3 regions of the Paenibacillus sp. FSL H7-0943 genome follow, and region 1 is predicted to be linked to each of the others. Evidence: riboswitches for the same ligand, from Rfam matches in the RefSeq annotation. Region 1 holds a riboswitch; each other region holds the start of a gene.

Region 1 (7,996 bases):
AAATAAGAATTATAGGTAGTTCCTTTTGCCAGAATCAGGCGGTGAAATGGAACCTGGCGGTTATCGATTTTGCCTATCCAGTAAGTATCCTCGGCGATTTTTTTGAATTGTGTACTCATTTCTTTAACCTCCAATGTTTGATTGATAATGTTTATCAACAACCTTATTTTATTATGGCTGCCAAACAAAAAAGAGGATTTGAATCAAATTATAAAAGTTTGATAAAAATGAATACCTTAAATTTAGACGATCTAAATAAAGTGATTATGCGTTGAGTCACATTTTAAATAAAAAGCCACACAAATGTTTGCACTTCGCCTTAAAGAAAGAATAACCCATAACAACTTTATGCCATATCCTAATGAAAATAATAAAAAGGTGGATATCCATGACTGAAATACAAATAGCTGCTGTGGGAGATCTAATGGTCAAACGTTATATTATTTCGGATGCTAAACAGCCTGACGGAACCTATTCGTTCAGCCCCCTGTTTGCAAAAGTAGCTCCTTATCTGAAACAGGCTGATTTGACGATTGGCAATCTCGAAACCACCTTTGCTGGAAGTGGCCCCGAATGCCGGAAAAGTCCCCGATCAGGCGGTCCGATATTCAAATGTCCAGACGAACTGGCCCCTGCACTTAAGGAAGCCGGATTCGACGTATTAGTAACGGCCAACAATCATTGCATGGATTATGGTGCCCCGGGTCTGGTTCGGACGTTACGAGTTCTGGACCGTAATGGAATCGACCACACGGGAACAGCTAAATCATTAGAAGAATCCAAGAGAACGCTTATTAAAAACGTCAAAGGAATTACGATTGGCATCCTCTCCTACACAGCAGGAACCAACCGAATTCCTGTACCAGTGAGTAAGCCATGGCTGGTTAACCGGATATCTACGCCCAAGATCATTCGGGAGATTCGAGATTTAAAAAAGAAAGTCGATCTAGTCTTGCTTTATCTGCATTTCGGAAGCGAATATCGTTACACTCCAAACAAGAGGCAAAAAGAGCTGGTCAATCTCTTCTTTAAAAATGGCGCCGACATCATACTGGGGTCTCACCCACATGTTCTTCAACCGTTAGCGCTTCGTGGAAAAAAACAATTCGTTATTTACTCATTGGGGAATTTTGTTTCGACTAAACTAATGAATATTCCTTACACACAAAGCGGTATCATTCTTACGCTTAAAATAAAGAAGGATGAAAAAGGACACACGAGTATAACTAACGTAGGTTACATCCCGACTTGTGTAGATCGAAGAATAAAAAGCGGCAGGAAAATTACAGAGATCATCCCCATCCGCGACGCATTAAAGAGAAGCGACACCGACATAAAAACAGAACGGCGAAATCTCATGAATCGAATGTTGAAACATACGACAACAATCTTAAAGAGGGAATAGAGTCGTTACAGAAAAATAACGTTCCGCGGAATTTACCGCGGAACGTTATAGATTTAGACCTCAAAACTGTGTTTGGGTTTAGCGTAAACGATCAGGCATCATTAATTTAAGGAATTCTAGAATACCATTCTCTACTACAAGTTCTTCTCTATCTTGATCAGCAAGTACTCTTCTGATGAGATCTTCTTTACCCTCCAGTACTTTACTTGTCCAATGAGGATCAATGATAAGAGACCGTCCTACTGCTACTAATTCAGCATTTGTCAACGTGTCCTCTGCGTCCTGTTTGGTACGGATATCTCCTACCCCAATTAAAGGTATACGGCCATTGATTTTCTCATGCACATATTGCAGGATTGATTTTTCTTTAAAATCTTCTGATGCAGATACTTTCTTGAAGTCCCCTAATGAAATATGCAGATAATCCAGCTTTTTATCAGCTAATTTATCAATGAGATAAAAGGTATCGGTGATTTTAATTCCAGGCTCTTCATATTCTTCTGGAGAAAAACGATACCCGACAATAAAATCCTTAACCTTTGAATTGTCAACGACAGCAATAACTGCATCCACTAATTGGTTAATGAAATTAAATCTTTTCTCTAAGCTTCCTCCCCATTGATCTTCACGACGGTTGGAGTGTGGAGAGAAGAATTGTTGGATTAAATATGTGTTTGCTCCATGAATTTCTACCCCGTCAAATCCAGCTTGAATAGCACGTTGAGTCGCTTTTTTAAAATCCTCAATTACACCGAAAATTTCATCTTCTGTTAATGCTCTTGGAATTTCTGCATTCGGGCGTTCGGCAGCAATGGCGCTGGAGGAGACGGGTTGTACGCCACGCAATATTTTTGAATCTGTCATTCTTCCTGCATGGAATAGCTGTAAAATAGCCTTTGTTCCATTTCGTTTAATAGTAGATGCTAATCGGCTGAGGCTAGGAATAAATTCATCGGAGGAAACACTAAGTTCACCTTCCCATCCTTTTCCACCCTCTTGTACATTTGCTGCCGCAGTGATGACCGCACCTACTTCGCCCGTTCTTAGCGAATAGTATTTCAATTCATCTTGTGTTACTACACCGTCATAAAAGCTCATTCGAGTGGTCATTGGAGCCATAACCACTCGGTTTTTTAATGTCAGCCCTCTGCGAAAAGTTAATGCTGTGTCTAGTGCTATCATCTTTTTCCCAACTTTCATTAAATTATATTTAGATAAATTATTATATACATGCGCATACATATAAATTACAGCAATGATTTATTCTTGTCAACTAATAAAGAACTGCTGTTGGATACAACAAAAAGCGCTGTTCCGCTGAACAGCGCTTTTCGCTCGTTATGAATCGTCCTTATTATTCTAGTTCGGCCGGTTTTACAATGGCTGCACCTTTATTATTTTTGGAATATTTAGCTTCGATTTTCGTGGTGTATGTATCTTTGGCTCCATCACTTACCAGCACATAACTCAGATCGACTGTCAGCTTTTCCGTTTGCCAGGTCTTAGTATTGACGAATAATTTCCACGTTACGCTTTTGGGTTGAACTGTCTCTCCATCCCAAAGGTTCTCCTGGTCATAGAGTTTGATTATCCCCTTAGCTGCTGTCGGATCGGTTACCGTGAATTGTAAGACTGTTTGTGCGCCAGCAGTGCTGACTTTCATGGATTTTTTATAACTTTTGACCGAATCAAGCATGGAAACAGGATCGTATTGGCCTTTAGAGTAAAAGGCATCCCATTCCGTTTTCTCCAGTCCAAGCCAATATTGTGCATCAGGATCGATTGGCTCCCCGTCATCGTCGTAACCTTCATCTTCAGATTCATCGATCAGTTCACTTCCGTCTACAAGATAGTAAAACTCCTTGTCATTGGCATATAGACTGTACGATGTTTCTAAAAGACTACTAGCGACAGTGCCTGCTGCGGCAAAATTCGGCAGACGGTTGATATCCAGCTTCAGAGTGTTGGTGTTGCTGATACGCACCCCGCCGCTTTGAATATCCTGTTTTTTGGTCACATCCAGATGGAAATTCTTTATTGCTTTGGAGGCTGCCGTTACTTTGCTGATCATCTGATCCGCGGTTACTACTGTTGAGGTAGCTGCTGACACTACTCCTGGATTAGACATCCATCCGATCGTTCCGGACAGCAATAAAGCACCTACTGCCAAACTAGTACCTATTGTTTTGAAAAAACTGTTCATGTACTTCCCCTTTCGGCCCCTTGCGATAATGTAACGCCGTATAGGTCGAAATAATAAAAGAGCTCAAAATAGACTACATATTCTTAGAGCTATCCTTTATGCTTCATAAGACATCCCTATGGCGGCCTGGCGATCATTTCCTTCTGTCGAAAGGTTTTAGACCCATGGCTTTGTGTCATCATCTTTCGATGATTTTACCTTTAACGCGGACATTCAATTAGTTTTAATAGATTACGGACGCATGTCCCACCGCTAATTTTATCATGGTTATAATTACCTGTAAACGACTTATCTTCCATTCGAATTCGCTATGATACTCAGAAGAAATACTACAATCAAAATGAAAAATGAACGATTACATACGCTTATAAGTCTTATTAATGAGAACAGCAAAGACAGGGGGTGCAGCAAAATGAGTGACCGGGAAATTTTCGAGCTCTATAAAGAACAAGTATATTATTTTTGTTACTACTTAATGAAAAATCAGGCAGATGCGGAGGATATTTCCCAAGAGGTATTTGTAAAAGTTATCTTAGCGGATAAGTCGAAGGTAAGAAACTTGAAAGCTTGGATTTTACGAATTGCTTCGAATGAGTGCAACAGTGTGATCAAAAGGCGTAAGACGGGGTGGATGAAAGAAGTACGTAATTATTTACTATCCAGGTCTGAGGAATCAAACCCTGTAGAAAAACGTTTGGATCGACAGGAAACTAAAAAAGAATTACAAGGGTTATACAGTCAGCTTCCCGACAAAATCAGAATGGTAGTAGTCCTTCGTTTTATAAACGAATTGACTGTACCCGAGATCTCTAAAGTTATGAGCATACCCGAAGGAACTGTAAAATCCAGACTGAACAAGGGACTTAAAATACTAAATAGAATGGGTGGAACCCAACTAAAGGAGCTGAATAGTAATGAGTCTGTATATTGAAAAAGATAAACATATTCCCCGACCGGATTATGATTTGATGTGGACTGCCATAGAACAAGAAGCTTATAAACGTCAAAGAAATCTGCATGCCTCCCAGAATACTCCTAGGTCTAATAAAAAGGTTATTCCTATCAGTATTGTCTTCTCTTGCCTCTTACTTGTAGCCATTCCTGTATTCGCTAGTATGACGATTAATTGGGATAAAATTGGTGGTCGAAGTGTGAGCAATGCATTAAATAACGGCATCGGTCAACAGTATAATCTTCAAACTTCCAGTTCAGGAGTAACAATGAATTTGAACGGTGTTGTAACTGATGGAGAAAAAATGAAAATGCTGTTATCACTTGATACTAAATCTGATCTATCCAAATATACTGGATTTGCTACAGAGGAAAACATCATGACTAATGAATCCGGTGCCAAGGCAAAGGTATACGGTTATTTAGAATACGATCCTGAAAGCCAGAAACTCATTGGAGTATATGAGACACCTGATACATTAAAGGATGATAAAAAGGACTACAGGTTTGAAGCACGGAATCTCATTTTTTACCGTGATCAGAATATTCCCTTACAATCTAATCATCAAGCAGGGGATACTATCGATACTGGAGTTAAGCAATATCCAAGCATTCAAATCGAATCCGTTCGACATGTTTCCAATCAAACCATTATCCGTTACAAAGTCGCTGCATCACCATCTGACTTAGGACGGGGTAATCCACATTTGGTAGTTAGTACTGGTGGTCAAAAGAATGAAGCAATTCCAACCATCATGCCTAACGAAGGATCGGATTTATTTATTGAACAGGTTTTCAATATAACTGAATCAGATTGGAAGGAAGCTAGTCTTCATTTTAGTTACATTGAAGAAGCGAAACGATTTTCAGGTACGTGGAAGTTCGATTTTAAAGCAGATGGACAAAAAGCAAGTGAGGCGATTTACACTAAGAAACTGTATAACAGTCCTGAATTTCAAGAAAAGACCGGCATAACCTTAGATCAGCTAGTGGTTACCCCTTTGGATATCCAAATTCTAATAGATGAAAATGATTCGCTTAAAAAAGGAATTGTCCACTATAATACCGCTCAGTTGGTTATAGGTGATCAAACAATCACTGGGGGTTGGAATTTGAAAGGAGATCATTCCGAAAGCTACCAGCATTTATTTCAATTCGAATCTCCGGAATGGTATAACGACTGGTCCGATGTTCCAATGAAACTTATATTAAAGGATGCTGTCATTGAGAAACGTGATACTACTAAGAATTGGATCACTATAAACAAACCTAAAGAAGAAAAGCAGTTCACTTCACTTGATGTCGATGGGTTAAAAATTGAATTCACTTACTATACTGAGGGCGAAAATTTGATTGTCGAATCAACATCCAAATCTTCTGGCTTCAAAAGCGTTAACCAAACTACGTTACGGATTAATGGCAAAGAAGTGGTGCCTGAAATTACACCTAAGGGCATGATATCTACAGGAACTAATATTGATAGCTACAAAGATATCCCTTTCGACGAAAAAATCGAACTGAACCCTGGTATCTATAAATATAGCGATCCTAGCCGGAACGAGGAAATTAAACTTTAATACAGGAAGTTAATCTATGTCCCGCCCTTTCTAGTTAATCCTAAGGGCGGGTTATTTATGGATAAAATCATTTCTGTTTATGTATCTCTTTTATTTCCTTCACCACAAAAAAAGCATAGAACGGACTCAAGTCCGCTTTATGCTTTCCATTATTAAGATAAACAATATTTAACCAGCGCATCTCGCACACCATGCTCGTTGTTAGACCCCGTGACAGCATTCGCTGCCGCTTTGACCTCAACCGGAGAATTATCCATCGCAACGCCCATACCCGCGTATGTAAGCATAGAAATATCATTAAAATAATTACCGATCGAAAGAACTTCCTCTTGCGGAATTCCCAGCTTCACAGCCAGATTCTTTAAGGCGTTGCCCTTGGAGGCTTCCGGATGCATCAAATCAACGAAAAATTCACCACTGCGCAAAATATTGTACTCATGGGTCCAAGTGCGCCATTCACGTTCAGCTTCGTCAAGGATTTCTGATTGTGTAAATACAGTAAACTTAACAACCGGTTCACGGAAATCTTCCCATGCTGGCAGTGTAGCCGGCACGATACGGAAGTGTTCATACATATAATTGGCTTCTTTGGTCAGGTTTTCTACATTATCTACATACATATCAAAAGCCGTATTCACATCATAATGAATATCATGCTTTCTACAATAATCAATATAAGGGTCAAGACCACGAGCATCCATACCGTATTGATGCAGCACTTCCCGATCTTTCACACGAACCGTTGCAGCTCCGTTATGACCCAGCACATAACCAGACAACCCCATTTCCTCCATAAAAGGAATCGAGTTCTGCGGACTGCGGCCGGTACATAACACGATTTGTCCTCCAAGACGTGTAACCTCAGCAATGGCTTCTTTATTCTCAGTGCTCAAGTGGTGATCATCATTCAACAGTGTACCATCTACATCTAGTGCAATCAGTTTGTATCTCATACTCCCACCATCCTTGTCTTTCTTTTTCTATATATATTGAACCTGGCTATTTGAGTTAAGTTTCAGTCGCAACTGCGGTGAATATTTGGACTTCCAGCCGCTGTTGTTTCCAGATTTCTTGATTTATACCGTTTACTAGTGGTTGAAATCCGGAAACAAAGGCGGCCGCTATCGCTCTTACAGTTCCAAATTTCCCCTCCGCCACTCCATTCCCTTATCCCAAGTTTCCAAATTCAATTTACATACCATTTTTTCTCTATATTATTGTTCTAATGCTTCTGTACTTAAGAGTGCCAGTTCCTCTAGCGTAAGTTCACGACTAGCTCCCAGTGGCAGGCTTTCGTCCAGCTTCAATTCTCCCATAGATACTCGTTTCAGAAAAGTGACTTTTTTGCCGACAGCTTGGAACATTCGCTTCACCTGGTGAAACTTTCCTTCTGTGATGATCAGCGAAATATGTGAGATTACTTTACTGCCGCGTTCTCTTCCCAATATAGTTAGCTGTGCAGGTAAAGTAACATATCCATCTTCCAGCTCGACACCTGCCGCAAAAGCCGCTACATCGTCTGCATCTACGTCTCCCTCAACTGTAGCTTCATACGTCTTAGGGACATGCTTGCGTGGCGATAGTAGCTCGTGAGCAAGCTTTCCATCATTGGTGAGCAGAAGCAGCCCTACTGTGTCCTTATCTAACCTTCCTACAGGAAAAGGTTCAAACTGTACATATTCCTGCTTTAAAAGATCCAGAACGGTCCGATCCCGCTTGTCCTCTGTTGCCGACAGAACTCCCGGTGGCTTATTCATCATAAGATAAATAAATTCACGATAGGTAACAAGCTCGCCGCCAACCACAATTTTATCGTGATAAGGGTCTACATGAAATCCACTATCCTTGACGACTGCACCA
Region 2 (7,996 bases), 1.6 Mb from region 1:
CGTATTCACCGCGGCATGCTGATCCGCGATTACTAGCAATTCCGACTTCATGCAGGCGAGTTGCAGCCTGCAATCCGAACTGAGACCGGCTTTGATGGGATTGGCTCCACCTCGCGGCTTCGCTTCCCGTTGTACCGGCCATTGTAGTACGTGTGTAGCCCAGGTCATAAGGGGCATGATGATTTGACGTCATCCCCACCTTCCTCCGGTTTGTCACCGGCAGTCACTCTAGAGTGCCCAACATTACTTGCTGGCAACTAAAGTTAAGGGTTGCGCTCGTTGCGGGACTTAACCCAACATCTCACGACACGAGCTGACGACAACCATGCACCACCTGTCTCCTCTGTCCCGAAGGCCGCTGCTATCTCTAGCAGATTCAGAGGGATGTCAAGACCTGGTAAGGTTCTTCGCGTTGCTTCGAATTAAACCACATACTCCACTGCTTGTGCGGGTCCCCGTCAATTCCTTTGAGTTTCAGTCTTGCGACCGTACTCCCCAGGCGGAGTGCTTACTGTGTTAACTTCGGCACCAAGGGTATCGAAACCCCTAACACCTAGCACTCATCGTTTACGGCGTGGACTACCAGGGTATCTAATCCTGTTTGCTCCCCACGCTTTCGCGCCTCAGCGTCAGTTACAGCCCAGAAAGTCGCCTTCGCCACTGGTGTTCCTCCACATATCTACGCATTTCACCGCTACACGTGGAATTCCACTTTCCTCTTCTGTACTCAAGCCACCCAGTTTCCAGTGCGACCTCAGGTTGAGCCCAAGGTTTAAACACCAGACTTAAATAGCCGCCTGCGCGCGCTTTACGCCCAATAATTCCGGACAACGCTTGCCCCCTACGTATTACCGCGGCTGCTGGCACGTAGTTAGCCGGGGCTTTCTTCTCAGGTACCGTCACTCCGGTAGCAGTTACTCTACCGGACGTTCTTCCCTGGCAACAGAGCTTTACGATCCGAAAACCTTCATCACTCACGCGGCGTTGCTCCGTCAGGCTTTCGCCCATTGCGGAAGATTCCCTACTGCTGCCTCCCGTAGGAGTCTGGGCCGTGTCTCAGTCCCAGTGTGGCCGTTCACCCTCTCAGGTCGGCTACGCATCGTCGCCTTGGTGGGCCGTTACCCCACCAACTAGCTAATGCGCCGCAGGCCCATCCCTCAGTGACAGATTGCTCCGTCTTTCATTCTTCTCTCAGGAGAAAAAAGAAATTATCCGGTATTAGCTACCGTTTCCGGTAGTTATCCCAGTCTGAAGGGCAGGTTGCCTACGTGTTACTCACCCGTCCGCCGCTAAGTTATTTTGAAAGCAAGCTTTCAAAATAACTCCGCTCGACTTGCATGTATTAGGCACGCCGCCAGCGTTCGTCCTGAGCCAGGATCAAACTCTCCAATTAGTATTGAAAAGAGCGATATGCTCATTTTGAAACATCTGACGAGAAAATTAATTCTCTAATTTTGGATTTCACTTACGTGATTTCCTACTCACTCGTTGTTCAGTTTTCAAAGATCAAGTTCTCGTTGGCGCCGTTTAATGTCTCAGCAGCAACTCTTATAATATATCATGTTGTTTTCAGAAATGCAAGCTTTATTTTTCGAAGCTTTTTATCAGCCTCGTCTGTATCGCCTGTACGCTGTCTAACAACGCTTACCTATAATACCCCAACTATTAATAGAAAAGCAACCCCTAATATAAAAATAAACAACTAGCTTAATAATTAAGCTAGTTGTTTATTTAATAGAGTTATGTTTCTAGCGACGAACTTAATAGTATTTTGCCGCAGTATATTTGCTTGAGGCTTTAATTAAATCGGTTTTCTTATCACTCTTTGAAAGTCCTGCATCCACTGTAGTATCAATGGTAACCCACTTCCCATTAAGCAACACTTCGTTCCAGGCATGATATTGCGTAACGTAGCTTGTATTCCCCATTACCAACTTAGCAGGAACATCTACACTCCGCAGCATTGCGGCAAAAAGAGAAGCGTAATCATAGCAAATCCCTTTTTTAGTAGTCAATGTCTTATCGATGCTTGGAATATAATCAGTAGTTACACTATTAGCAAGAGAGTAATCATATTGTACATTCGCAACTACATAGTTATAGATCGCTTTAACTTTCTCTTCGTCTGTTGTTTTGCCTTGTACTAATTGTTTAGCTTTGACAATCGCTTTATCAGAAGAACTCCATTTCACATTCTGTACGGAGCCCAAATATACGGAATTCGAGTCACTCATGGTTACGTCTACTACTTCGGAATATAACGCTTTGTATTTATTGCCGGTTGTATTCACCAGAACAGAAACCTTATAAGTCCCATTTCCTTGTTGCAAAGGGAAGTCCTCAGCTTGTCCAGAAGCATACAAGTTATATGTATAGCTGCTGTTATCTTTGGTGATCATGAGTTTGATTCTTTTATCTTTCGGAATATCATAGTTAATACCAATAACACCTTGAGCCACTTTGGATGTAATCAACCAGCTGGCATCTGCACTTGCAGCTTGAGCTGTACTTACCGGAACTGAAGTCATTAGGACGAACAACGCCACCAGCATAAAATAAATCTTTTTCACGGATAAAACTCCTTTCGGTAGCTGGCTGCCATCCTTTCGGGAAGGCCCTTTAGCTTTGCGTCCCTACCTTTCGATAGGTTTGCCGTTATCGTATAAGCTCTATCTGTTCTAGCTTTACTAGATATAATTGATAGAATCCATTTGAAACAAACAAAAAAAGCCTCTTCATTCGGTAGCTGGCTGCCATCCTTTCGGGAAAAGGCCCTTTAGCTTTGCGTCCCTACCTTTCGGAAGGTTTGCCGTTATCGTGTTTAGCTTTCATAGTATAATACTATCATATTTATAGTTGTGAACAAGACCTAATTTACTAGATTACCCATTATTTTATAAATATCTCCCGGTATTTGTGTTTTCTTGTCATTCACTATTCTCCTTTTGTTAATTTGGCATGAACAATCAGCCGATGCGTTGGATTCACTAACGGATCACATGTAATCAGAGTAAGAATCTTATCCTTGTCATTCCCGTCAAGAACGGAGACATCACTCGGATCTACAACAGAAATATCGTATACCTCATAGTTAAACACCTGATCACTAGTCTTTACCGTGATAACATCCCCCACAACAACCTCATTCAATCTGTTAAACAAACGACCCGTAGTTCGAGCCCGATGCGCCGCGATTGCAGCATTCCCGATCTCTCCAAGGGGTGCCGTTTCTTTCATATGGGCTGCAGCATGTTTCATATTAGCTTTTGTAGCCCCTTCTAATACAGGCAGCTTCAAATCAATCTTATCGATTTCAATTAGTGCGATTACTTTGCCACCGACTTCAATCTCCGGTTCAGGCTTTTCTGTCTCTTGGGGTTGGGGCTGTGCCTGGGCATCCAGAACCGATTCCTCTGCTAACAGCTGAGTAACTTCAGCATACCTGCTCCTCAGATCTGACTGGGGAGTACTATCGGCAGTGCTTAGTTCAGCCGTTTCTAATAACTTCTCCTGCTGCCTGTCGTTGTACCATTCGTTAGCTGTCGGATATAACATGATAAGTATCCCAGCCAGTATGAGTAAATAGGAGAATTTACGCAATGTTATTCACCTCCGTATATTGTTTCTATGGTTATATACAAATCAAGCAGAAACAGCTACTTGCCTTTAAGCATAGCAACTCCTTCTGCCTGAAATTAATGTTTAAAATACCCATTTACGACTTCCAAAGAAATTGATGATCACCGTGATAAAGGTAACCAGCACCTTGGAGATCAAGACTTGAATACCTAGTTTGTCTGTCAACAGATGCATTAGCAGCAGTGATATTCCGAGCACTACCAGATTCAGCACGATAAACTTGACCAGCTGCACGCGGTCGAAGCCTTCTTTATTCCCCCGGTTGCGATCACGAAAGGTTACTTTTTTATTCAAAATAAAGCTATTCGCCGTGCCTGCACTATAGGAGATCACCTGCGCCAATGCGTATACCATCCCTAGTGAATTCAACAATGTAAAAATCACAAAATCAATAAGCGTATTGAGCAAACCTACGGCATTAAATTTGAGGAACTGTATGAATGCAGCGCGCAAGTTCTTATCTGACATCATTGTGGTCCTTCCGGCGGTCCAGTTGTTCTTCGTTCTGGTAGCCTTTAGTCTCACTAACAATATATAGCGGTCTATCTTTAGACTCGTCATAAATCCGTCCGATATACTCCCCAATCACACCCAACAGCATCAGAACGATACCGTTAAAGAGCAGATTAACGCCTACAATGGAAGCCCAGCCCGGAACCGTCCAGGAGGTAAAAAATATCTTTTGAAACAAGACGAAAAATAAATAGAGAAAGCTAGAGAATGAAAGGAAGAATCCAATATACGTAGCAATCTTAAGCGGCTTATGTGAAAAAGAGGTGATGCCATCTAACGCAAAACGAATCATTTTCTTCAGCGGATATTTGGTTTCTCCGGCAAAACGTTCTTCCCGTTCATATTCCACCATAGTCTGCTTGAAGCCAACCCAGCTCACCAAACCTCTGACATAGCGGTTCTTTTCTTTAAGTCCCCGCAGGACATCACATACCTTACGGTCAATAAGACGGAAATCGCCTGTATCCGTAGGAATATCCACACTTGTCATACTGCTGAGCAGGCGGTAAAAAAGCTTCGCGGTGACCTTTTTGAACATCGTTTCTCCGTGGCGCTTCAGGCGTTTCGCATATACAACGTCGTAGCCCTCTTTCCACTTCTCGATCATTTGCAAAATGACCTCCGGAGGATCCTGAAGATCAGCGTCAATAACAACAACCGCTTGACCTTCGGCATAGTCCATGCCAGCTGTAATCGCTACCTGATGTCCGAAATTACGCGAGAAGTCAATCAGCTTGACATGCTCGTCTCGTTCACAGATCTCCCGAATCATCTGGGCGGAACGATCACGACTGCCGTCATTGACGAAGACCAGCTCATAAGTATCGCCGCACTCGTCCATTACTTTTTTCAAACGTTCATAAGTATGGCTAATTACTTGCTCCTCATTGAACATGGGTACAATCACACTATATCTGGCTTTCACCTTTATTCCTCCTACAAGCTTTTTGGAGCGTTACATCCATCTACACTTCATAATAACGCTGCATGCATAAACTTATTTTATAGATTTTTATTAAATCCTAGAAAACCCAAGTAGGGAACCAACGCAGCATATCTTTCACGTAATCTCCACTGACCTGCATCCCTGACAGTACCGGGTAGAAAGCGATAAAGAGCAGCAAAGCAACAGCTACATAGACATACTGTACGTAACGGGCCTCAGGGAATTTAGTATCCAGCAACTTCATTATATATACAATACCAAGAATCATAAATGGCACCATAGCAAAATAATGGTAAATAAATGTTTCTCTTGGGACAAGCATCCACGGAACATATTGCGAGAAGAAGGCAATCCAGATCATGTAGAGATTCTTATCTTTACGTTTCAGCGTAATCCACAGTGTTGCCAACATTGCAAAAATACCCGTCCACCAGATAAGAGGATTCCCCATAGTCACTATACTGCTGACCTGACCTTCCGGCAAACCTTCACCACCGCTAAAGAACCAGACCGGTCTCTTCATAAACGGCCATTGCCACCATGAGGAAGCAAAAGGATGTGTAGCTACAAGCTGGCTGTGGTAGTTGTACATATTCTTTTGGGAATCAATCAAACCTTTTATAGTGAAGCCCTCTGCTGATGCAGATAACCCCGGCACAAAAGATAAGCTATAAATAATTACTGGAATAATTACAAAGAACCCGATACAACTAGCCAACGTAATAATAGTCTTTTTCCAAAAAGAATCTACTGCTTCACGACAGGTGCCCAGCAATTCCTTGTCTTTAATCTTCCCCTCTGCCAGCAGGCGTCCGGAGGCTTGGTATTCTCTGTAGCGTTCAAAAAGGGAGATAGCCAGCATAATGGCCAGCCCTGCTCCTCCATAGAGCACAATCCATTTCGAAGCTACGCCGATTCCGAAGAATAAGCCAGACCAGAATAACGGAATTAATGTTTTTCTTAAAGGCTGCTTGTAGAAATTCATTGTGTAATACCGCTGCATAAAATAGAACATCAACATAATGAAGAATACTCCGTATACGTCAATCGTGGAGATTCTTGTCTGTGTGAAATGCATGAAATCCAGCGCAAACAATCCTGCCGCGAGGGCGGAGTATTTGCTTTTCTTAAACAAACGAAGCGCCATTACATATATGAGAGGTAACATGGCAACTCCGAACAATGTTCCGATAATACGCCAGCCGAATGGATTGACTCCGAACAGCTCCATACCTATGGCAATCAAAAGCTTGCCAAGCGGTGGATGCGTATTCTCGTAAGGCACTATCCCGTGTGTATATTCATAAGCTGTTCGCGCATGATAGATCTCGTCAAAATAAGTACTATTCATAAAGTTAGAATATTCCGGAATGAGCGCCTGCTCGTCAAAAAGATTGGCCGCTGCTCCTCTTTTAGGTACTGCGTTAGCATCCGGTGTCACACCAGCAATAGGAAGGGGGATTCTTTCTCCCCCCTGCTCATAAAAGGCCATTTCGTTCAAAGTGAACCCTGGAGAGGTAACTGTTAACTTCACATATCTCGCTGTAACGTTCAGGGGTTGGCTTTTCCAGATGAAGACATTCCCAACATCCTCACTGACATCCATCGGACTGCTCCAGACCTCAGGATTGTCGCTGAATTCCAGCTTGAACTTCCCCGTGCCCACGCCACCAAAGATATTGACCCGTTCCAATGGTTTACTCTGCCCCAAATCTACATAGAAGCTTTCACCACTGGCAGCAGGCTCCCATAAGGTCTCTGGAGATTTAGTAGAGCCAAGATTATATAAAGCAAGCGCTGCGTAAACGGCCGTAATAGCTATTATGCATATCCAATCTATACGCTTAAACTTCATCGTTAAATCGCCCTCCCTTCTGATGCGGTTTAATTTGCCCGACAACTCTCAAATCTTCTTCATACTGTTCTTCCGGTGTAATTGGCGCTGGAAGAGGTTTTATTCCCTTGCGGACATACACATCGTATCCGATATTCAGCATATAAAGCAGCAATGCTAGATTAGCTATAGCAGTCACTAATACGATTCCGTCTGCACCCGGGCTAACATCTGCATTCAGGTGGGATAAGGTGTACGCCACATTGATGTATTGCGTTAAGCTGAATCCGAGAAATAGCGATAAAAAGCGGCGGTCCCGACTTTCTATATAAGTAAACAAACAAAGAATAAGAGCAGGGAACATATAACGTTCATGCATTTTGGTGCCAAGCACAAAGACCACTACTATAAGCACCATGCCGATAAAATAGGATTTGGTCAGGTCCAAGCGATCCTTTTTAAAGGAATAAAATGCCGCAACAGCTACAGCCACTAAAATAAATATGAAGCCCCATACACGGTATGGAATGCCAAGCCAGGTTAGATCAAGGGATGACCACATCGGATCAGTCAGTGCATACAGATTAAATGCATTCACTGAAGAATACGGATAGGAAGATAACGTACTCTTGTAAAGATCAATAATCCCTACCAGACCTCCGTTATTCCAGAAAAACGGTGCCGCAAGCAATCCGAAGATCCCTAATCCATACAAAGCTCCGAATCCAAGCTGCTTCCAAGCGCGGTGATGATAAAAAGCAAGCAACAATACCGGCGTGAATATCAACGCTTGCGGTTTAATTAGCGTCGCTAAGGCAAACAAAATTGCGGAGCGAACAAACTTTTTGTTCGCAGCGCCATGGATACTGAGCAGCAGGAAGATCAAAAAGAATGAATCTGCTTGTCCCCAAGCCGCTGAATTAATAAGTACCGCTGGGTTAAACAGAAACAACAGCATTAAGCCGAAAGCTATTCCTGTGCCGAGTTTTTTGCGTGACATTTTATAAATGAAGTAGCCGAGCACCAAATCAGAAAGGATCGCAGGGAGCTTGAAGAGCAAATTC
Region 3 (7,996 bases), 2.5 Mb from region 1:
TCAATTTGAAGGACAGCAAGGGGCAAGCCGTGCCTTACTTGTTAAATGGCAGACGCCTTGAGTGTGAAGGTGTAGAGGTCATTGATTGTATTCTCGTACAGATGGGCAAACGTATTGATTATGAGCTAGAGTTACGATCTGCGAAGAAGCAAATAGAAGAGGCATATTGGGAAAAAGATCAGGCGCTGGCAAAGCTCAAACAAATCCACCTGGAAATCGAGCAAAAGCAAGCTGAATTACTGGAGATGAATGCCGTTTTAGTAGAGCTATCTACTACAGACAAGCTTACTGGATTAAAGAATAGAAGGTTCCTGCAAGAAAAGCTGGAAGAACAGATTGCAGCGTATCACCGTGATCAGGCGCCTTTTTCGTTATGTATTCTAGATATTGATCACTTTAAAAATGTGAATGACACCTACGGTCATCAGATGGGTGATTATGTCCTGGAGAAATTGGCGAGTATCCTGAAGTCCCAATCTCGTAAAGAAGATATCGTAGCTAGGTATGGTGGTGAGGAGTTTATCCTTCTGCTGCCTAATACAGATTCATCGGATGCCACGGCTATAGCTGAGAGTCTACGACAATTCATAGCCAGCTCCACTTGGGAGATTGGCAGCATTACGGTAAGCATTGGCATAGCTACCTTTGAAGCAACCGATACAGACATCACTCTTCTGGAAAAAGCTGATCAAGCGCTTTACGTTTCTAAAGAACAGGGGAGAAATCGCGTTACGCATATTATGGATTTGAGTGAAAAGCTTCTTTAATTGGAGGCTTTTTTTGTTATTTATAAACGATACATCCTCTTTGCTCTAATTGCTCTAAAATGTCTGTTCCCTTCAAGCTGTGATTCCATCTGAGATCCAGTTTCTCTAATCGTTCAAGCTGTAAAAGGGAATTCGGAATTTCATGAATGGATCTCCTTTGTAATTCGTATTGGCATCAAGCCTATGTGACAACGTTACGATAGAATATAACAGGATGATGATTTATTATCAGTATGTTGGCATACAAAACTATGGAATGTGGATCATACCTACATTATCTATTCGGGGATTATGGCGATCTGGAAGTGATCCATCCCTCCAATATAAGAGTGCTGTCTGCGGTGGCTATGAATGATACTGTATTATTTGAGATTAAACATGAGCCTTTTAAGCAGATGGTTGCCGATTACCCGTTGATTAAGGATCAATTGATGCTGCTGCAAATGGAGCGTTTATTTTTATCGAATCGGTTATTATATGAAATGAAATTTCATGATGCGAGAGCGCGTGATATGATCGGAACGTTAAGGGAGACGGCTACCCTTGTGCTTAAAGATCTGCAAGAACAAAAGATTATTGAGATTCAACATCAGCAGATCACCGTGTTAGACCCGGCGTATTTACTGGAGTATACGGATTTCGATTGAGAAGAGCCGTTCCAGGATCTTTTTCAGAGAATCGATTATTAAAGGGGTTATGAATGTGGCTTGTAATCATTGTGTAGTAAGAGAGCTGAATTTTCAAATCAAGGCTCATGGTGAGCTTAATCTTAGGGTTTTACCTGAGGTTATTCATCACTTGAGTAGAAGTAATACGATACATAAGGTGGAAGAAAATGTGATTACAATTAAGGAGGCTGGGGTGCGGGATTTTCTGGATTTCTGTAATGACCATATGGAGTCGGAGCAGGTTGAATTCCGTATAGATGACCAAACATGGAGACCTCTATCCGAATTACCCACTGTACTTGATATGGAGTGGATTGATGAGGTTATCACTAAGGGTCTTGTTACTTGCTACTTCCAACCGATTGTGAACGTAAGGGAAGAGATTTTTGCATACGAGCTCCTATCCAGATTTAAAAAAGAAGACGGATCTCTTATCTATCCTAATGAGATTTTTGCGGCGGCACGGAATCGTGGGCGTTTATATGCTTTAGACCGGTTATGTAGAATGACGGCTGTAAAATATGCTGCACCCTTAAATAAAAAAACGTTTATTAATTTTATCCCAACGTCGATCTACGCTCCAGAGTTCTGCTTAAGATCAACCGTTGAACTGGCCAATCAATTAGGCGTCGATCCTTCTCTTTTTGTCTTTGAAGTTGTTGAGACGGAGAAAGTGGATGATCTCGCTCATTTGAAAGCTATTTTGACATATTACAAGGATCGGGGATTTGAATACGCTTTAGATGATGTTGGTGAGGGCTTCAGCACGATCGAGATGTTATTGGAGCTTAAACCCCATTACATGAAGCTGGATATGAAATATGTTCAGGGTGTGTCCAGCGATCTGAACAAACAGAAAATAGCAAAGCAATTTTTAGAAAAAGCTTTAGAAATCCAATCCGTTCCTTTAGCAGAAGGTGTGGAGTTTAGAGAGGACTTTGAATGGCTTAAGCAGAGTGGTTATCAGTTGTTTCAGGGCTATTTATTTGGAAAGCCTGATCCTATTCCCAAACAGTAATCCTAATGAGTATATATCCGTCCAGAGGATGAGATGAATTTCAGGTCAGAGTCTGAGTACAGCCAACCCCCGGGGTTGTATAATTTAGGTAATTTGAAAAGGGGGACGGGATAGATATGAAATGGCATCAATTTGTAACGCGCTGGGCGGATTCTAGGGGCTTTGATGGACGAGAGATTGATTATCAATGGCCTTCTCCCTCATTTCCGGTCATCAGTATTCGCAGTAATCTAGGGCGATACTCAGGTCAAGCGTATGGCCGTGGAGGTAAACCCCGTGTGAAGACAGCCGTTGGATTAATCGCTATTGGAGATGTAGCTGTTGGCTTGATTTCCATAGGTGCGATAAGCGTGGGCGTATTATCCTTAGGAGCAATATCACTGGGAATGTGGTTAGCGATCGGAGCAATAGCACTTAGCTGGCTTGGCTTCGCAGTGGGAGCGATTGCGATTGCAGGCGTGGCTGTAGGAGCGATCGCAATCGCGGAAAAAGCGTTGGGGGCCATCGCCATAGGGGATACGGCGTTTGGTGCGATAGCGATAGGCAGGATCGCTGGGGGTGCCATAGCTATCGGACAATGGGCATATGGTGTAATCGTAGTTGGCGAACATGGTTTCGGATTAATTCCCGTCACGGGCGATGTGTGGAATTGGTTCCGGGGTTTGTTTGGATCGGAGAGTTAAGTAGACCTACAGTCCTAAAGGATGTCCTTCTCTTCCGGGATAGTCGATAAATAATATCTATCACATAAGAAAAACTAATTGCAATTACCTATACTCATTTCATACCAATTAATCATGCGATCAGATCTAGGCTTATGTTACTCTTTGAATGTATTCGAAACTTCATAGGCAAACCTATGGAAATGTAGGGACGCAAAGCTATAGGGACTAAGGTTATCATAACTATTGTCAGCCAGCTGCCAAAGAGTGCGTAACGCTTTTTGTTAAAATATAAGAAAGTATAAGTTATAAAACTATACTTAATATCTTATATTTCTCGCTTAAACGCTTACCGTCCTTATAAGGACGCCGAAGGCGTTTATGCTTGTTAAGGTTTAATAAAAATTAAGTCTTAATTTTTAGGCGACTTTATACGCAATCAAGCTACTCTTTTGGGGTAGTTTTTTTTGTGCCCATTTTTGGGCACTGGAGAGATTCATATGACATCTGGGGGTAAGAAGAGATGAAGAAAATGATTGCGATCGCTACATCGGCGGCCATGTTGGCCAGTTTTTCGAGTGAGGCAGGTTATGCTTTAGCAAGTGAGGCAAGCAAGGTAAATGTAACAAAAACAGTGGCGCAAAGTAAGGTTAACTTATTAAGCAACGCCTCGGTTATTCCGTTTGAGCTGTACGGCAAGGATGCTCTAAATGCCTATAATGAGGTTTTTAGAATGAATCCAGCAAATATTAAATCCATCACAAATAACGGTGGCAACTACTCAGGCTCGCCTATAGCTAAGGCTATGGATGGGGATATGAGCACGCATTGGGAGACTGGCAAACCGAATAGTTCAACGTTTACGAATGAGGTTGTGTTTGTTTTCAATGAGTCCACTGAATTAAATAGAATGGTATACGCGGCTAGGCAATCCGGTGCGAAAGGTAAAGGTTTTGCTCAAGAATTTGAGATCTATGGTTCCACTACCGATGGGGGTGATTTTACGCTCGTGTCTTCTGGAGAATATACAGGCTCAACCGGTGATGTAGTGGAGATTCAGTTTGCACCTACGGCTTTTAAGAGACTTAAATTTGTCTTCAAAAAAGCGAATCAAGATTGGGCGAGTGCGGCTGAGTTTTCTTTTTATAAAGAGGATAGTGTCTCTGCTAAAATGAAAAATTTATTTACAGATGATACCTTGAGCCAAGTTAGTGCTGCCTTTAATACGACAGAGAAATTAACAGCTTTAGAGAATGAAGTGCAGGCACATCCACTGTATGCGCAGTTTAAAGAAGAGATAGAGAATGCAAAGATCCTTTTGAAGAACCATCAGGTAGAGGCAACGGCAGCCAAGGTTTCGAAGCTAAAAGGGTATGGAACAGCCTATGAAAATGCCTATAGCCAAGCTTATAGAATGCCGAATGCAAACGTATCAAAAGTAACGGTGAACGGTGGAAGCTACCCAGGTACGAAGCCTGAATATATGCTGGATGACCAGCCCACTACGCATTGGGAAACGAACAAAAACAATGATGCAAGCTTCACGAATGAAGTCGTGTTTGAACTAGCGCAAGCGGAAGTGCTGGACAGAGTGGCTTTTTTGGCTAGAGATAACCGCAAAGGATTCCCAGAGGCTTTTGAAATCTATGCATCAGAGACGAGTAAAGGAGAGACCTTCCAACTTGTATCTAGCGGAACCGCGATTAGTACCAATGACTTTCTGGAATTTAAATTCGAACCGACGAAGTTTAAAAGATTAAAATTTAAGTTCACAAAAGCTAATATCAACAGACCTTTTGCGGCTGAATTTAGATTTTATACAGAAGATAAAGTAAGCGAAGCTGTAAATGGTATTTTCACAGATGGAACGATGAGTGCGGTTGTGCCTGCTTATAATAGCGTCGAAGCAATCAACGAATTAGAAGAAGCGGCAAAAGTACATCCGCTCTATCCAATCCTGAAAGATTCTTTGGATTTAGCTAAGAAGCTAGTGAATGGTGAAGTTCAAACCGAAGGCACCATCATTGAGGCGGAACAACGTGGAGATATGAAAAAGCATGCGCAGGAAAACCTGAGAATTGGTTTTGGTACGAACAACCAGCCTACAGGTCTCGTTGCAATGCCTGGAGATACGATCAACGTTTATGTGGACGCAGCTTCTAACGATAAGCTACCTTCTTTAGTCTTTTCTCAACAAGAGGCCGCTTGGAATGTTTGGGCTAGAGGTGTGCAATTGCGTCCAGGTAAGAACATTATAACCGTTCCTGAATTTGCTATGAATAGTTATTATGCACATGAAGTGACTAAGGGCGGCACCGTTTATATCGTAAATCCCTATACAGCAGAGGAACAAGGGAAAGCGCCATTGATCCGCTTCGAAGGTTTAGAAAAGATTCCTTTTATGACCAAGACCACGGATCCAGAACAATTCAAAACCTTCTTAATCACATACAAACAAAGACTAGACGAAGATAAAGCGGCTCATCCAAATGTTCAAGATCGTAAACTCATAGATGTGGTAGAACTGGCCAGCGATCATGTTATTTTCACAGGAACGGCGACGGAGGCGTACAACAAATATATTACGCAAGGAAATAACCCGCTGGACACCGTAACTGGGTATGACACCTGGATGAAGAGTATTTTTGCCTTCTATGGCCTGGATGGCAGTAGCGAGATTGATGATGCCAAGCTAATTCGTGAGAATATTCGCTTGATGCAGCCTTATGGTGCGATGTATGCAGCGGGAGATCATACAGGTATCCAACTTGGAACAGTAGGAACCATGTTAGGTGATTTTAACAAAGCTTATCCGGGCTGGGGACTGAATCACGAAATCGGGCATCGCTTGGCTATGGGTGAACGGGAATATGGCGAAGTAACTAATAATATGGTGTCTATGTTTATGTCTGTCGCGGCGAATTCGATAGATAATCGTATACCGTATGAATCAGATATCTATAAATATGTCCTCGAAGAAAACAAAGTGGTTATGAATCAGCAGGGCTTATTTGCACAACTCGGAGCCTATTGGCAGCTGGAGCTGGCACATCCGGGATACTGGACAGAGCTGACCAAGCTATATCGGGAGCGGAAGGTCATCCTTACCAACGGTGACAATTCTAAGCAGCAGTATTTGGTGGAGTTCTCCTCCGAAGTACTGGGATTAGATTTAAGCAGCTATTTTGCCAGACATGGCTTCACTGTGAATCCTGAGACAAAAGCGAAAGTAGCCAAGTATCCGGCACCGCAAAAGTTATGGTATTTAAATAACTCGGTGATTAATTATGAGGGAACTGGAATAGCGGATAAAAATCTGGCCATTAAGGTTAATATCACACCTAACACCACGGCTAGAACGAACACGTTAAGTTTCAGTATAGATAAAGAGCTTAAGCAAGACTTTTTAGGATATGAAGTGTATAGAAATGATGTGTTAGTTGGTTTTACAGGAACTGAGCAATTTGTGGATCAGAATGTAGATGCGAGTATCAACTATACGTACAAGATCGTCGGTTATGATAAAAAGCTGAACCCACTGAAGCCCGTACAGGTTAAAGCCTTTAAGCCAGCCTTGTCTGTTGAAGATCAGCTCACTTTAAAGCTTAATCAAACCTTTGATCCGATGAGCTATGTAAAAGCGGCTAACTATCTAGGAAACGATATTACTGCAGATGTCTCTCTGAAAGCCAATAACGTTGATGTAACGCAAAAAGGCAACTACGAAATTGTATATGAAGTGAAAAGCGAAGGGGTTACGGAAACGAAAACCACACAGGTTACGGTAACGAGCGACTACGCCTATATTTCCGATCTCAATGCCAAGTCAGTCGTTGTAGGCTGGGGTGAATTAAAGAAAGATAAAGCCGTTTCCGGGGGAATCATAACCCTTGTTCGCCAAGGATTGGCTGCGACGTACGCGAAAGGGATTGGTGTTCATGCCAACTCTGAGGTAGTTTACGATATTGAAGGTAAGGGTTACGACTTCTTTGAAAGCTACATTGGGATTGATCAAGCCATGAAAGGGAAACCTTCCTCGGCTACTTTTGCAGTGTATGTGGATGGAGAACAGAAATTTGAGAGTGATGTTTTCCGGGCAGGAACAGAACATCAATTTGTGAAAATCCCTGTGACTGGTGCAAGAGAGGTGAAGCTGGTTACAACAGATGCTAAGGATGGCAATGCTTCAGACCATACGGTATGGTCGGATGCGAAGTTCTCGAATAATTCAAGCAAACCTACCATTACAGTACCGGAAGAGACAACCTTCGTTAAGCTGAACAGCGAATTTGATGTGTTGAGCGATGTAACAGCTTTTGATACGGAAGATGGTAACTTAATTGGAGCCGTTGAAGTACATTCGAATGGATTCACATCAAGCAAAACAGGGACTTACAACGTCGAGTTTTCTGTTACAGACTCAGATGGGAACTCCGCTGTGCAAGCCAGAAAGATTGTTGTATACAGCGCTAGTAAATACCTGAGTGATATAGATTGGCAATCGGCAAAAACGGATTATAATGTGGTTCGAAAAGATAAGGCTAGCTCTAACAATCCGATTAAGCTGCTGGTAAATGGCGAGGTCAAAGAGTTCGCTAAGGGCTTAGGAACCCATGCCAGCTCTGAAATCATGTATAATCTGGCGGGTGCAAACTATGAATATTTTGAAACGTATGTAGGGGTTGATAGAAATATCCCTGAGCAAAGCAACTCCAGTGTAATTTTCAAAATCTTTGCCGATGGGGCAGAGGTTTATAACAGCGGACTGATGAAATTTGGTACAGAGGCCAAGCTTGCGCGGATACCTGTTAAGGATGTAAGTGAATTGAAGCTGGTGTTAGATAATGCAGGTAACGGAAATGCTTCAGATCACGGCGATTT

The links. A riboswitch is a leader RNA that binds a small molecule or an ion and turns the genes downstream of it on or off. The one in region 1 is predicted to bind cyclic di-GMP.
Region 2: linked by a shared signal. The riboswitch ahead of NSQ55_RS03255 (transglutaminase-like domain-containing protein) and the one ahead of NSQ55_RS10280 (DUF6612 family protein) in region 1 are both predicted to bind cyclic di-GMP.
Region 3: linked by a shared signal. The riboswitch ahead of NSQ55_RS29460 (NPCBM/NEW2 domain-containing protein) and the one ahead of NSQ55_RS10280 (DUF6612 family protein) in region 1 are both predicted to bind cyclic di-GMP.

The regions. Positions count from the first base shown of each region.
Region 1 is NZ_CP150148.1:2,381,095-2,389,090, reverse strand. Features, by position in the region: gene NSQ55_RS10295 (FprA family A-type flavoprotein) at 1-119, opposite strand, end outside; gene NSQ55_RS10290 (CapA family protein) at 389-1,405, shown strand; gene NSQ55_RS10285 (NADH-dependent flavin oxidoreductase) at 1,484-2,647, opposite strand; gene NSQ55_RS10280 (DUF6612 family protein) at 2,760-3,608, opposite strand; cyclic di-GMP riboswitch class I at 3,726-3,817, opposite strand; gene NSQ55_RS10275 (RNA polymerase sigma factor) at 4,021-4,539, shown strand; gene NSQ55_RS10270 (DUF4179 domain-containing protein) at 4,523-6,136, shown strand; gene NSQ55_RS10265 (Cof-type HAD-IIB family hydrolase) at 6,289-7,089, opposite strand; gene NSQ55_RS10260 (pseudouridine synthase) at 7,351-7,996, opposite strand, start outside.
Region 2 is NZ_CP150148.1:735,783-743,778, reverse strand. Features, by position in the region: rRNA gene NSQ55_RS03260 (16S ribosomal RNA) at 1-1,393, opposite strand, end outside; gene NSQ55_RS03255 (transglutaminase-like domain-containing protein) at 1,761-2,570, opposite strand; cyclic di-GMP riboswitch class I at 2,584-2,664, opposite strand; cyclic di-GMP riboswitch class I at 2,739-2,821, opposite strand; gene NSQ55_RS03250 (class D sortase) at 2,935-3,600, opposite strand; gene NSQ55_RS03245 (GtrA family protein) at 3,703-4,110, opposite strand; gene NSQ55_RS03240 (glycosyltransferase family 2 protein) at 4,097-5,077, opposite strand; gene NSQ55_RS03235 (phospholipid carrier-dependent glycosyltransferase) at 5,175-6,953, opposite strand; gene NSQ55_RS03230 (glycosyltransferase 87 family protein) at 6,943-7,996, opposite strand, start outside.
Region 3 is NZ_CP150148.1:6,729,232-6,737,227, reverse strand. Features, by position in the region: gene NSQ55_RS29480 (sensor domain-containing diguanylate cyclase) at 1-767, shown strand, start outside; gene NSQ55_RS29475 (helix-turn-helix domain-containing protein) at 1,019-1,414, shown strand; gene NSQ55_RS29470 (EAL domain-containing protein) at 1,605-2,453, shown strand; gene NSQ55_RS29465 (hypothetical protein) at 2,570-3,136, shown strand; cyclic di-GMP riboswitch class I at 3,294-3,380, shown strand; gene NSQ55_RS29460 (NPCBM/NEW2 domain-containing protein) at 3,639-7,996, shown strand, end outside.